3 regions of the Clavibacter davisi genome follow, and region 1 is predicted to be linked to each of the others. Evidence: riboswitches for the same ligand, from Rfam matches in the RefSeq annotation. Region 1 holds a riboswitch; each other region holds the start of a gene.

Region 1 (3,265 bases):
CGACGAGGGCAAGACGCTCACCAAGAAGAACACCTTCACCGACTTCGTGGCGGCGGCCGACCACCTCATCGCGCGCGGCTGGACGAGCCCGGAGAAGCTGGTGGCCGAGGGCCGCAGCGCCGGCGGGCTGCTGATGGGCGCGGTCGCGAACATCGCGCCCGACCGGTTCGCCGGGATCCTCGCGGGCGTGCCGTTCGTGGACGCCCTCACGAGCATCCTCGACCCGTCGCTGCCGCTCACCGTGATCGAGTGGGACGAGTGGGGCGACCCGCTGCACGACCCCGAGGTGTACGCGTACATGAAGTCGTACACGCCGTACGAGAACGTGCGCGAGGGCGTGGAGTACCCGCGCATCCTCGCGGTCACGAGCCTCAACGACACGCGCGTGCTCTACGTCGAGCCCGCCAAGTGGACGGCCCGCCTCCGCGAGGTCGGCGCGCCCGTGCTGCTGCGCACCGAGATGCAGGCCGGCCACGGCGGCAAGTCGGGCCGCTACGACGCGTGGCGCGAGCGCGCGTCCGACTACGCGTGGGTGCTCGACGTGGCGGGGCTGGCGTAGGGCTGGACTCCGCGAGATCTCCGCGGCCGCGCTGCCCGCTGTCGGGGCGCGCAGCGCGGCAGCGTCGCAGCGCTTCACGTCGCTGGGGTCACCGCTACTTCCCGCGCTCGGAAAGGGACGCGATGAGGCACCTCTGTGGAGTCCCCGGTCTGATCCGACGGGCTCGTTCCGGCCCAGGAATCGGCTACCATTGAGGCAATCGACCCCCTCCCAAGCCTCTCCACGATGCTCAAATGGGAGGGGCCTTTTTCTTTCCGAGGGGTGCGATGAAGCCCTACCTGTCCTGGCACGATCAGACCGCTCTGATGGTAGGCCGTGGCCTGATCGTGCCCGACGAATCGGACTGCGCCCGGTTCCTGGCGGCGCACAACTACTACCGCTTCTCGGGGTAAGCGCGGTACTTCCAGACGGCTCCCCATCTCGGCGACGACGACTTCGTGAGCGGGACGGCGTTCGACGACGTCCGAGGGGTCTACGTCGCCGACGACGCACTGCGCGATTCTCTCGTCCGGCCGCTCGCTCAGGTCGAGCTCCTGCTGCGGTCGCATGTCGCACATGTCATCGGTCGCGAGCACGGCCCCTATCAGGCGTATCTCGAGCAGGACTTCTACACGGATGTCGGAGGTCGAGAGGCCACCGTCGAGTCCTGTCTCCGGGACATCGACCGCAGCAAGGACCGGCACATCCTCCGCTACCGCGGGCACGCAGGAGAGGACTCCGACTACAGCCGGCTGCCGGTGTGGTCCGCTGTCGAGGCATGGTCGTTCGGGACCCTGTCCAAGGCGATCGAGCGGGGAGCACAAGGAACCCTCGCCGACTCCGTCGCGACCAGCATCGGTGTGGCGAAGGCCGGATTCGCCTATCGCGTGAGGGCCTTCGTCTACCTCCGCAATCGCTGCGCGCATCACAACAGGCTGTGGAATCACTCCATCGTCGATGCCGGACCGACGCCGAACAACGTGCGGACCAAGGCCAAACGGATCGCGGGCCAGTTCGGCCCTCGATCGGTGCTCGACGTGATCGCGTCGCTGGATGACATGATCACCCGCGCCGACGTCGCCGTTCCTCTCCTACCGATGCTGGTCGAGACCCACGAGCGGGAGGGCCGATTCTGGCGGGGTCTGGCTGCGCCCGAAGGGCCGACAGATCACGCAGACGGTCCGAGATGACCGTCTGATTCGTCGTCCCCCGACCGTGGGCTCGCATGACGCATCGACCTCATCGTCGCCTCGGGACGTCTCGGCCTCGCTGCTCGACCCGGCGGGCGCGACGCGTCTCCCCTAGGGTGGATCCCTGACACGGGGTGCCCACGAGGGCTGAGATGAGACCCGTCGCACCTGATCCGGTTCGCACCGGCGGAGGGATGTCACCATGAGCGCTGCGCGCCCATCCACCCAGGAGATCACCGGGACGGGGTCCGCTTCGGCGGATCTCCTCCACCTGCTGCGGGAGCGCGTGCCGCTCGTGCAGTGCATCACGAACGCCGTGGTTACCGGCTTCACCGCGAACGTCCTCCTCGCGCTGGGCGCCGCGCCCGCGATGACGGACGTGCCGACCGAGGCGGGGCCGTTCGCGCGCATCGCGTCGGGTCTGCTCGTGAACCTCGGCACGCCGCACGCGGAGCAGCGGGAGGCGGCGGTCGAGGCCGCCCACGCGGCGCGCGAGGCGGGCACGCCGTGGGCGCTGGATCCGGTCGCCGTCGGCGCCCTGCCGGTGCGCACGCGGCTCGCGCACGAGCTCGTGGCGCTGTCGCCGACGATCGTGCGCGGCAACGCGTCCGAGATCATCGCGCTCGCGACCGGCGGCGCGGGCGGCCGCGGGGTGGACGCCACCGACGAGGTGGAGGCGGCGCTCGACGCCGCGACGCTCCTCGCGCGCACCTACGGCACGGTCGTCGCGGTGTCCGGGCCGGTCGACCACCTCACGGACGGGACCCGCCTCGTGCGCGTGCACACGGGCGACGCGCTCCTCACGAAGGTGACCGGCGGCGGCTGCGCGCTCGGCGCCGTGATGGCGGCGTTCGCGTCGACGGATCCGGATCCGCTGCGGGCCGCCGTCGCCGCGACGAGCGTCTACACGATTGCCGCGGAGATCGCCGCCGCGGGGGCGCGCGGGCCCGGGTCGTTCGCCGTCGCGCTGCTCGACGCGCTCGATGCCGTCACGCCCGAGCTGGTCGCCCAGCGCGAGCGCCTCTCGTGAGCGCGCTCGACCTCTCCGTCTACCTCGTCACCGACCCCGCCCTGTGCGGCGCGCGCGGCGTGCCCGCGGTGGTGTCCGCGGCTGTGGCCGGCGGGGCGACGGCCGTGCAGATCCGCGACAAGCACGCGAGCGCGGCCGAGCTGCTGGCGACCGTGTTGGCCGCGGCGGACGCGATCGACGCGCACGCGGCCGCGCATCCGTCCGCGCCCCGACCGGTGCTGCTCGTGGACGACCGCGTCGACGTCGTCCTCGCGGCCCTCGCCCGCGGCGCGCGGGTGGACGGCGTGCACGTCGGCCAGTCCGACGTCCCCGCCGACCTCGTGCGCGCGATGCTCGACGCCGCGAGCCCCGACCACCGCCTCGTCGTGGGCCTCACCGCGAACACGCCAGCGCACGTGGAGGCGGTCCGCGCGCTCCCCGCGGGCACGGTCGACTACCTCGGCGTCGGCGTGATCCGCCCCACGAGCACCAAGCCCGACCATCCGGCGCCGCTCGGGCACGACGGGT
Region 2 (3,265 bases), 770 kb from region 1:
GCCAGAAGTCGCGCACGGTGTCGCGGTACTTGCCGTTCCACTCGGTCCACTGCGGCGGGAAGTTGCCCACCTGGTAGCCGCCGGGGCCCACGTCCCACGGCTCGGCGATGAGCTTGACCTGCGACACCACCGGGTCCTGCTGCACGAGCTCGAAGAAGGTGGCGAGCTTGTCGACGTCGTAGAACTCGCGGGCGAGCGCGGAGGCGAGGTCGAAGCGGAAGCCGTCGACGTGCATCTCGGTGACCCAGTAGCGCAGCGAGTCCATGATCAGCTGGAGCGAGTGCGGGTGGCGCACGTTGAGCGAGTTGCCCGTGCCCGTGTAGTCCATGTAGTAGGTGGGGTCGTCCTCCATGAGCCGGTAGTAGGCCTGGTTGTCGATCCCCTTGAACGAGAGCGTCGGGCCGAGGTGGTTGCCCTCCGCCGTGTGGTTGTAGACCACGTCGAGGATGACCTCGATGCCGGCCGCGTGCAGCGCCCGCACCATGGACTTGAACTCCTGCACCTGCTGGCCGAGCTCGCCCGTGGACGAGTACGCGTTGTGCGGCGCGAAGAAGCCGATGGTGTTGTAGCCCCAGTAGTTGCGGAGGCCCTTCTCGAGCAGGGTGTTGTCCTGCACGAACTGGTGCACGGGCATCAGCTCGATGGCGGTGACGCCGAGGTGCTGCAGGTGGTCGATGACGGCGGGGTGCGCGATGCCCGCGTACGTGCCGCGCAGCTCCTCGGGGATCCGCGGGTGCAGCTGCGTGAGGCCCTTCACGTGCGCCTCGTAGACGACGGACTCGCTGTAGGGCGTGCGGGGGAGGCGGTCGCCGTCCCAGTCGAAGAAGGGGTTCACGACGACGCCGAGCATCATGTGCGGGCCCGAGTCCTCGTCGTTGCGGCTGGCCGGGTCGCCGAAGTCGTAGGCGAAGAGGGACGGGTGCCAGTCGAACTCGCCGCACGTGGCCTTGGCGTAGGGGTCCAGCAGCAGCTTCGCGGGGTTCGAGCGGTGCCCGTTCTCGGGCTCGTAGGGACCGGTCACCCGGTAGCCGTAGCGCTGGCCCGGCTGCACGTGCGGGAGGTAGCAGTGCCAGACGTGGGCGTCGACCTCGGTGACGTCGACGCGGGTCTCGGTGCCGTCCTCCTCGATGAGGCACAGCTGCACCTGCTCGGCCACCTCGCTGAACAGCGCGAAGTTCGTGCCGCTCCCGTCGAAGGTCGCGCCGAGCGGATAGGGGTTTCCGGGCCAGGTGTGCAAGTGGTCCTCCAGTTGGGTCGACTCGTCCCACGACGGCGCGCGCGCGGGCGCGGATCCGTCGGGGGCGGGGCAGGCGGTGGATCCGCAGCTGCCGCAGCGGCGGGGGAGGCCGGATGCGACGCGACGACGCACCAGGGGCGAGGTTACCGCGAGGACCGGGATCGCCCGGCATCCGGCGGGGCTCGCGGGGTACGGTGGGACGCATGACCAACCTCGTCGCACAGCTCGCAGAGAACGTGAAGAACGCCGGAGTGGGGACGGTCTACGGCGACCCCCTCGACATCGACGGCTCGACCATCGTGCCCGTGGCATTCGCCTGGTACGGCTTCGGCGGGGGCAGCGACCTCCCCGACTCCGAGGGCAACGTCGCGGGCGGCGGCGGGGGCGGCGGCGCCACCTGGCCCATCGGCGCGTACATCGCCACCGACGGCGAGGTGCGCTTCCAGCCGAACGTCATCGCGCTGCTCGCGGTGGCCACGCCCGTCATCTGGATCTCGGGCAAGGTCCTCGTCAAGCTCATCAAGACGCTCAGGTAGCGACGGGCGCCCGGCCGGCGCGCACGACCACCGCGGAGCGCGGGTGCCCTCGGGCGCCCGCGCTCCCGTGCGTCCGGGGTGCCCGCGCATCCCGGGCGCGGCGGACGCCCGACCGCGCGCTAGGATCGCCTCGAACACGGGAGTCCGGTGAGCCGGGCTGAGAGGAAGACACCCAGTCTTCGACCGTAAGAACCTGATCTGGATCATGCCAGCGCAGGGAGGCTTCCATCTCGCACCCGTGCCCTCTTCACACTCATCCGAAGGGCACGTCCAATGACCGCATCACCCTCGTCCACCGCATCCGCGCTCCCCGGCGACGCCGGCTCCCGCGCACCCCGCTCGGGGCTCCGCGCCCGCTGGCGCGTCATCGACATCGTCGTGGCCAGCGTCCTCGGCGTCGCCTCCGGCCTCGTCTTCGTCCTCTGGAACACGGCGTCGGTGCCCGTCGCCGGCCTGTTCGAGCCGCTGCTGCCCGGGCTCCAGGCCCTCGCCGGAGGCGGCTGGCTGTTCGCCGGCGTCCTCACCGGCATCGTGATCCGCAAGCCCGGCGCCGCCCTGTACGGCGAGCTGCTGGCGGCCTTCGTCTCCATGCTCGTCGGCAACGTGTGGGGCGTGAGCACGCTGCTCTCCGGCCTGACGCAGGGCCTCGGCGCCGAGCTCGTGCTCCTCGTCTTCCTCTACGCCAACTGGCGCGCCTACGTCGCCGTCCTCGCGGGCATGGGGGCGGGCCTCGGCATGGCCGTGACCGACCTCATCACCTACTACCCGGGCTCCTCGCCGGTCTTCGTCGTCGTCTACACGATCGCGGCGCTCGTGTCCGGTGCGGTGATCGCCGGCCTGCTGTCGTGGCTGGTCGCCCGGGCGCTCGCCCGCACCGGCGCGCTGTCGCGGTTCGCCTCGGGTCGCGACACCGCGGCCCGGGTCTGAGCGTGCGGCGACCCGGCCGGCGCGGCTCGACGGCCGCCCCTGTCGCCGACCGGTCGCCCGCGGACGCCGCGTCGCGGTCGGGCGGCGGCGGTGCGGCCGTCAAGGCCGTCGGATGGGGTTGGCGCCACGCCGGCCGGAGCGCCTGGGCCGTCCGCGACGTCGATCTCGTCATCGAGCCGGGGGAGCGCGTGCTGCTCCTCGGCGCATCCGGCGCGGGAAAGACCACGCTGCTGCATGCGCTCGCGGGCGTCCTCGGGGGCGACGACGAGGGCGAGAGCCGGGGCGAGCTGCGCGTCGACGGCGTGGATCCGGCCGGCCAGCGTGGTCGTGCCGGCCTCGTGCTGCAGGACCCGGACGCGCAGGTGATCCTCTCCCGCGTCGGCGACGACGTCGCGTTCGGCTGCGAGAACCTGGGCGTCCCGCGGGACGAGATCTGGATCCGCGTCCGCGACGCCCTCGACGCCGTCGGCCTCGACGTCGAGCTCGACCGGTCGACGACCGCGCTCTCGGGCGGCCAGAAGCAGCGGCTCGCGCTCGCGGGCGTCCTCGCGATGCGGCCCGGCCT
Region 3 (3,265 bases), 1.6 Mb from region 1:
CGGCTCGCGCAGCAGGTGGTGTCACGGCGGCTGGTCGTCGAGCGGTAGGACGCCCCCGATCGGGCTATTCCGTTGCGCTGTATATCGTCCGACTGTACAGTCGGACGATATGAGGAGGGCGCGATGACGAGGGACCCGCTGCTGCCGCTCACCGAGACGGTGGCCTGCATCCTGCTCGCCCTGCGCGAGCCGGCGCACGGGTACGCGATCATGGCGCGCGTCGAGGAGATGAGCGAGGGCGCGGTGCGCCTCGCGCCGGGGACGCTCTACGGCGCCCTCGACACGCTCGTGAAGCAGCGGCTCATCACCCGGGTGGCGAGCGAGGATCCGCGGCGCAAGGTGTACCTCATCACCGACCGGGGATCCGAGGTGCTCGCGCAGGACGCCGAGCGCATGGCCCACCTCGTGCGGCTGCACGACCGCGGCCGGGGGAGCAGGGAGGGATGACCATGGTGATCAGGTTCTTCGTCGACTTCGACGAGGAGGAGCGCTGGCTCGACCGGATGGCGGCCGAGGGGCGGCTGATGCGGAGGCGCGGGTTCGTCTACACGTCGACGGACATCGAGCCCGGATCCGCCGTCGTGCGGATCGACTACCGGCCGAGCATGACGGCGGCCGACTTCGCCGACTACGTGCAGCTCTTCGCCGACGCGGGCTGGAGGCACATCAGCGGCAGCCGCAGGAGCGGCACGCAGCACTTCGCGTCCACGACGGCGGATGCGGACGCCGAGATCTTCTCCGACGCCCGGTCGCGGGCCGAGCGGTACAAGCGCGCGCTCGACGTGAACGCGGCGGTGCTCCTGCCGCTGCTGGTGGTGGTGTTCGTCCTCGCCGCGACGGAGGGATCCGGCGTCCGCGCGATCCTGCGCCCGGACGAGTGGTACCTGACGCCCGGCCTCTGGGAGATGGAGGGGTGGCGGTTCGCCGGCGCGTTCCTGTTCGAGTCGGTGTTCGTGGCGATGCGGGTGGGACTGCCGCTGCTCCTCGTGGTCGGGTGCGTCGTGATGCTCGTGACGGCGGTGCGGCAGGGGATCCTCTATCGGCGCGCGGTCGCGGCGGCGGCGGAGGCGTAGGTCCCACCGTCCTCCACGGCCAGGCCCGGCGTCGCGCCGACTCCGTCGCGGCGGCGGTATGGTCATCCCGAACACGGGAGTCCGGTAGGCCGGGCTGAGAGGAAGACCACCAGTCTTCGACCGTAAGAACCTGATCTGGATCATGCCAGCGCAGGGAGGCATCTCTTGAGGGACCGCGCATCCGCGCGCGTCCCACCCGTGCATCCGCGACCACGGAAGGCACGCGCGTGACCAGCACCGCATCCCCCACCACCCGCCTCGAGGCGGCGCCCACCCCCGAGGAGTTCGGCGTCGGCGCCCGGCTCAGCCTCGCCGTCATGCGCGACGACTTCGTCGACGTGATCCTCGGCGCGCTCGCCGCGACGCCCGCCGACGGCCTCGTCGTCGAGACCGACGACGTGAGCACGTTCGTCGGCGGGTCCGAGCAGGACATCGTCCGCTGGCTCGTCGCCCTGCTCGCGCACGCCGCCGGATCCGGCGCGCACGTGCAGGCGACCATCGCGTTCTCGCGGGGCTGCCCGGGCGAGGTCGCGTGCGGCACGGGCGTCGTGCGCGTCGGCGAGGTGCCGGCGGCGGACGCCACCGGGATCGCCGCGTCCGCGCAGTGGGCGCTGTACCCGCTGTCCGACGCGGCCTCGGCGGATCACATGAAGGACATCCACGCGGCCATCGACCACGCCCGCACGGTCGGCACCTTCGCCGGGTCGCAGCACTTCGTGACGGCGCTCCGCGGCGACCTCGCCGACGTGATCACCACGGCCGCCGCCGGCTGGGTGCTCGTGGGCCGCTCGGTGGCGCACGTCACCAGCCACCTCACCGTCTCGTTGAACAGCCCGAGCCGGACGGCCGGCGCATGAGCGCGCCCGTCGAGGCGCGGGATCCGCGTCCCACCGCCCCGCGCCGCGCGCGCTGGGACCTCCGCGACATCGTGCTGCTCGTCACGCTGGGCGTGGTCTTCGGCTTCCTCTACTGGGTGCTCGTGCAGGGCTGGACCGCGCTGTCGGTCGCGGCCGGGCCGCTCGGCGACCTGACCCAGCACGTGCTGCTCGGCGGCTGGCTGCTCGTCGCGCCCATCGCGATCGCCGTCATCCGGCGGCCGTTCGCGGGCGTCGCGGCGGAGGTGATCGCGTCGGTCATCGAGGTCGTGTTCCTCGGGTCGGCCGTGGGGCCGATCCTCTTCGTGTCGGCGGCGATCCAGGGCGCGGGCAGCGAGATCCCGTTCGCGGCCGGACGCTACCGCCGCTACGGCTGGCTGCACTACGCGGTCTCGGGCGGTCTCGGCGCGCTGCTCGTCTTCTTCTTCTCGGCGTTCCGCTCCGACTGGTACGGCACCGAACTGTTCTGGGTGCGGCTCGTGATCCAGGTGGCTTCCGGCGTCGTGCTCGGCGGCCTGCTGGCGAAGGTGATCGTCGACGCGCTGGTCCGCACGGGCGCGGTCGACGACTTCGCCGTCGGCCGGACGTAGGGGTGACGGACGCGCGAGGCCCCGTCGTCGCGCTCGACGGGGTGGGCGTCGCGTTCCGCTCGCGGGAGGTGCTGCGGGACGTGACCTGCCGGATCGGGGCGGGGGAGCGGATCCTCGTGATCGGCCCGTCCGGATCCGGCAAGTCGACCCTGCTGCACGTCGTCACCGGCGTGGTGCCGCACTCCGTGCACGCGACCATGACGGGGAGCGCGACCGTCGCGGGGCTCGTGGACGCGCCCGTGCTCGACCGGGTGCGGCACGTGGGCTTCGTGGCGCAGGATCCGTCGGCCGCCGTCGTGCTGCCCACGGTCGAGCAGGACGTGGCGCTCGTGCTCGAGAACCACGGCGTGGATCCGGCGGAGGTCGACGCCCGCATCGACGAGGCGCTCGAGGCCGTGGGCGCCGGCCACCTCCGGCACCGGGAGACGGACCGGCTGAGCGGGGGAGAAGCGCAGCGCGTCGCCATCGCGGCCGCGCTCGCCGCCCGGCCCGCGCTCCTCGTGCTCGACGAGCCGACCGCGATGCTCGACGCCGCGGGCGTGCGCGCCGTGCGGGACGCGATCGCGCGGCTGCCGGCGGAGGTCGCCGTGCTGATGGTGGAGCACCGGCTCGACGCGCTCGGGCCGGAGGGGCTGCCGGCGCGGACCATCGCGCTGGATCCCGCCGGCCGGCTCCTCGCCGACGGCCCCACCCACGAGGTGCTGCGGGAGCACGCGGCGGCGCTCGC

What was found. Region 1 has a riboswitch for thiamine pyrophosphate ahead of thiM (hydroxyethylthiazole kinase). Riboswitches for the same ligand answer to the same signal wherever they lie in the genome.
Region 2: another riboswitch for thiamine pyrophosphate. It lies ahead of ACU4ZT_RS07495 (ECF transporter S component); the one in region 1 lies ahead of thiM (hydroxyethylthiazole kinase).
Region 3: another riboswitch for thiamine pyrophosphate. It lies ahead of ACU4ZT_RS03395 (YkoF family thiamine/hydroxymethylpyrimidine-binding protein); the one in region 1 lies ahead of thiM (hydroxyethylthiazole kinase).

What each region holds. Positions count from the first base shown of each region.
Region 1 is NZ_CP199882.1:2,352,252-2,355,516, forward strand. It holds gene ACU4ZT_RS11120 (S9 family peptidase) at 1-559, shown strand, start outside; gene ACU4ZT_RS11125 (hypothetical protein) at 826-951, shown strand; partial or broken gene ACU4ZT_RS11130 (Abi family protein) at 991-1,728, shown strand; TPP riboswitch at 1,849-1,940, shown strand; gene thiM (hydroxyethylthiazole kinase) at 1,931-2,758, shown strand; gene thiD (bifunctional hydroxymethylpyrimidine kinase/phosphomethylpyrimidine kinase) at 2,755-3,265, shown strand, end outside.
Region 2 is NZ_CP199882.1:1,580,653-1,583,917, forward strand. It holds gene glgX (glycogen debranching protein GlgX) at 1-1,237, opposite strand, end outside; gene ACU4ZT_RS07490 (hypothetical protein) at 1,441-1,773, shown strand; TPP riboswitch at 1,900-2,011, shown strand; gene ACU4ZT_RS07495 (ECF transporter S component) at 2,047-2,700, shown strand; gene ACU4ZT_RS07500 (ABC transporter ATP-binding protein) at 2,703-3,265, shown strand, end outside.
Region 3 is NZ_CP199882.1:679,450-682,714, forward strand. It holds gene ACU4ZT_RS03385 (PadR family transcriptional regulator) at 124-447, shown strand; gene ACU4ZT_RS03390 (DUF2812 domain-containing protein) at 444-1,073, shown strand; TPP riboswitch at 1,136-1,244, shown strand; gene ACU4ZT_RS03395 (YkoF family thiamine/hydroxymethylpyrimidine-binding protein) at 1,301-1,930, shown strand; gene ACU4ZT_RS03400 (ECF transporter S component) at 1,927-2,538, shown strand; gene ACU4ZT_RS03405 (ABC transporter ATP-binding protein) at 2,541-3,265, shown strand, end outside.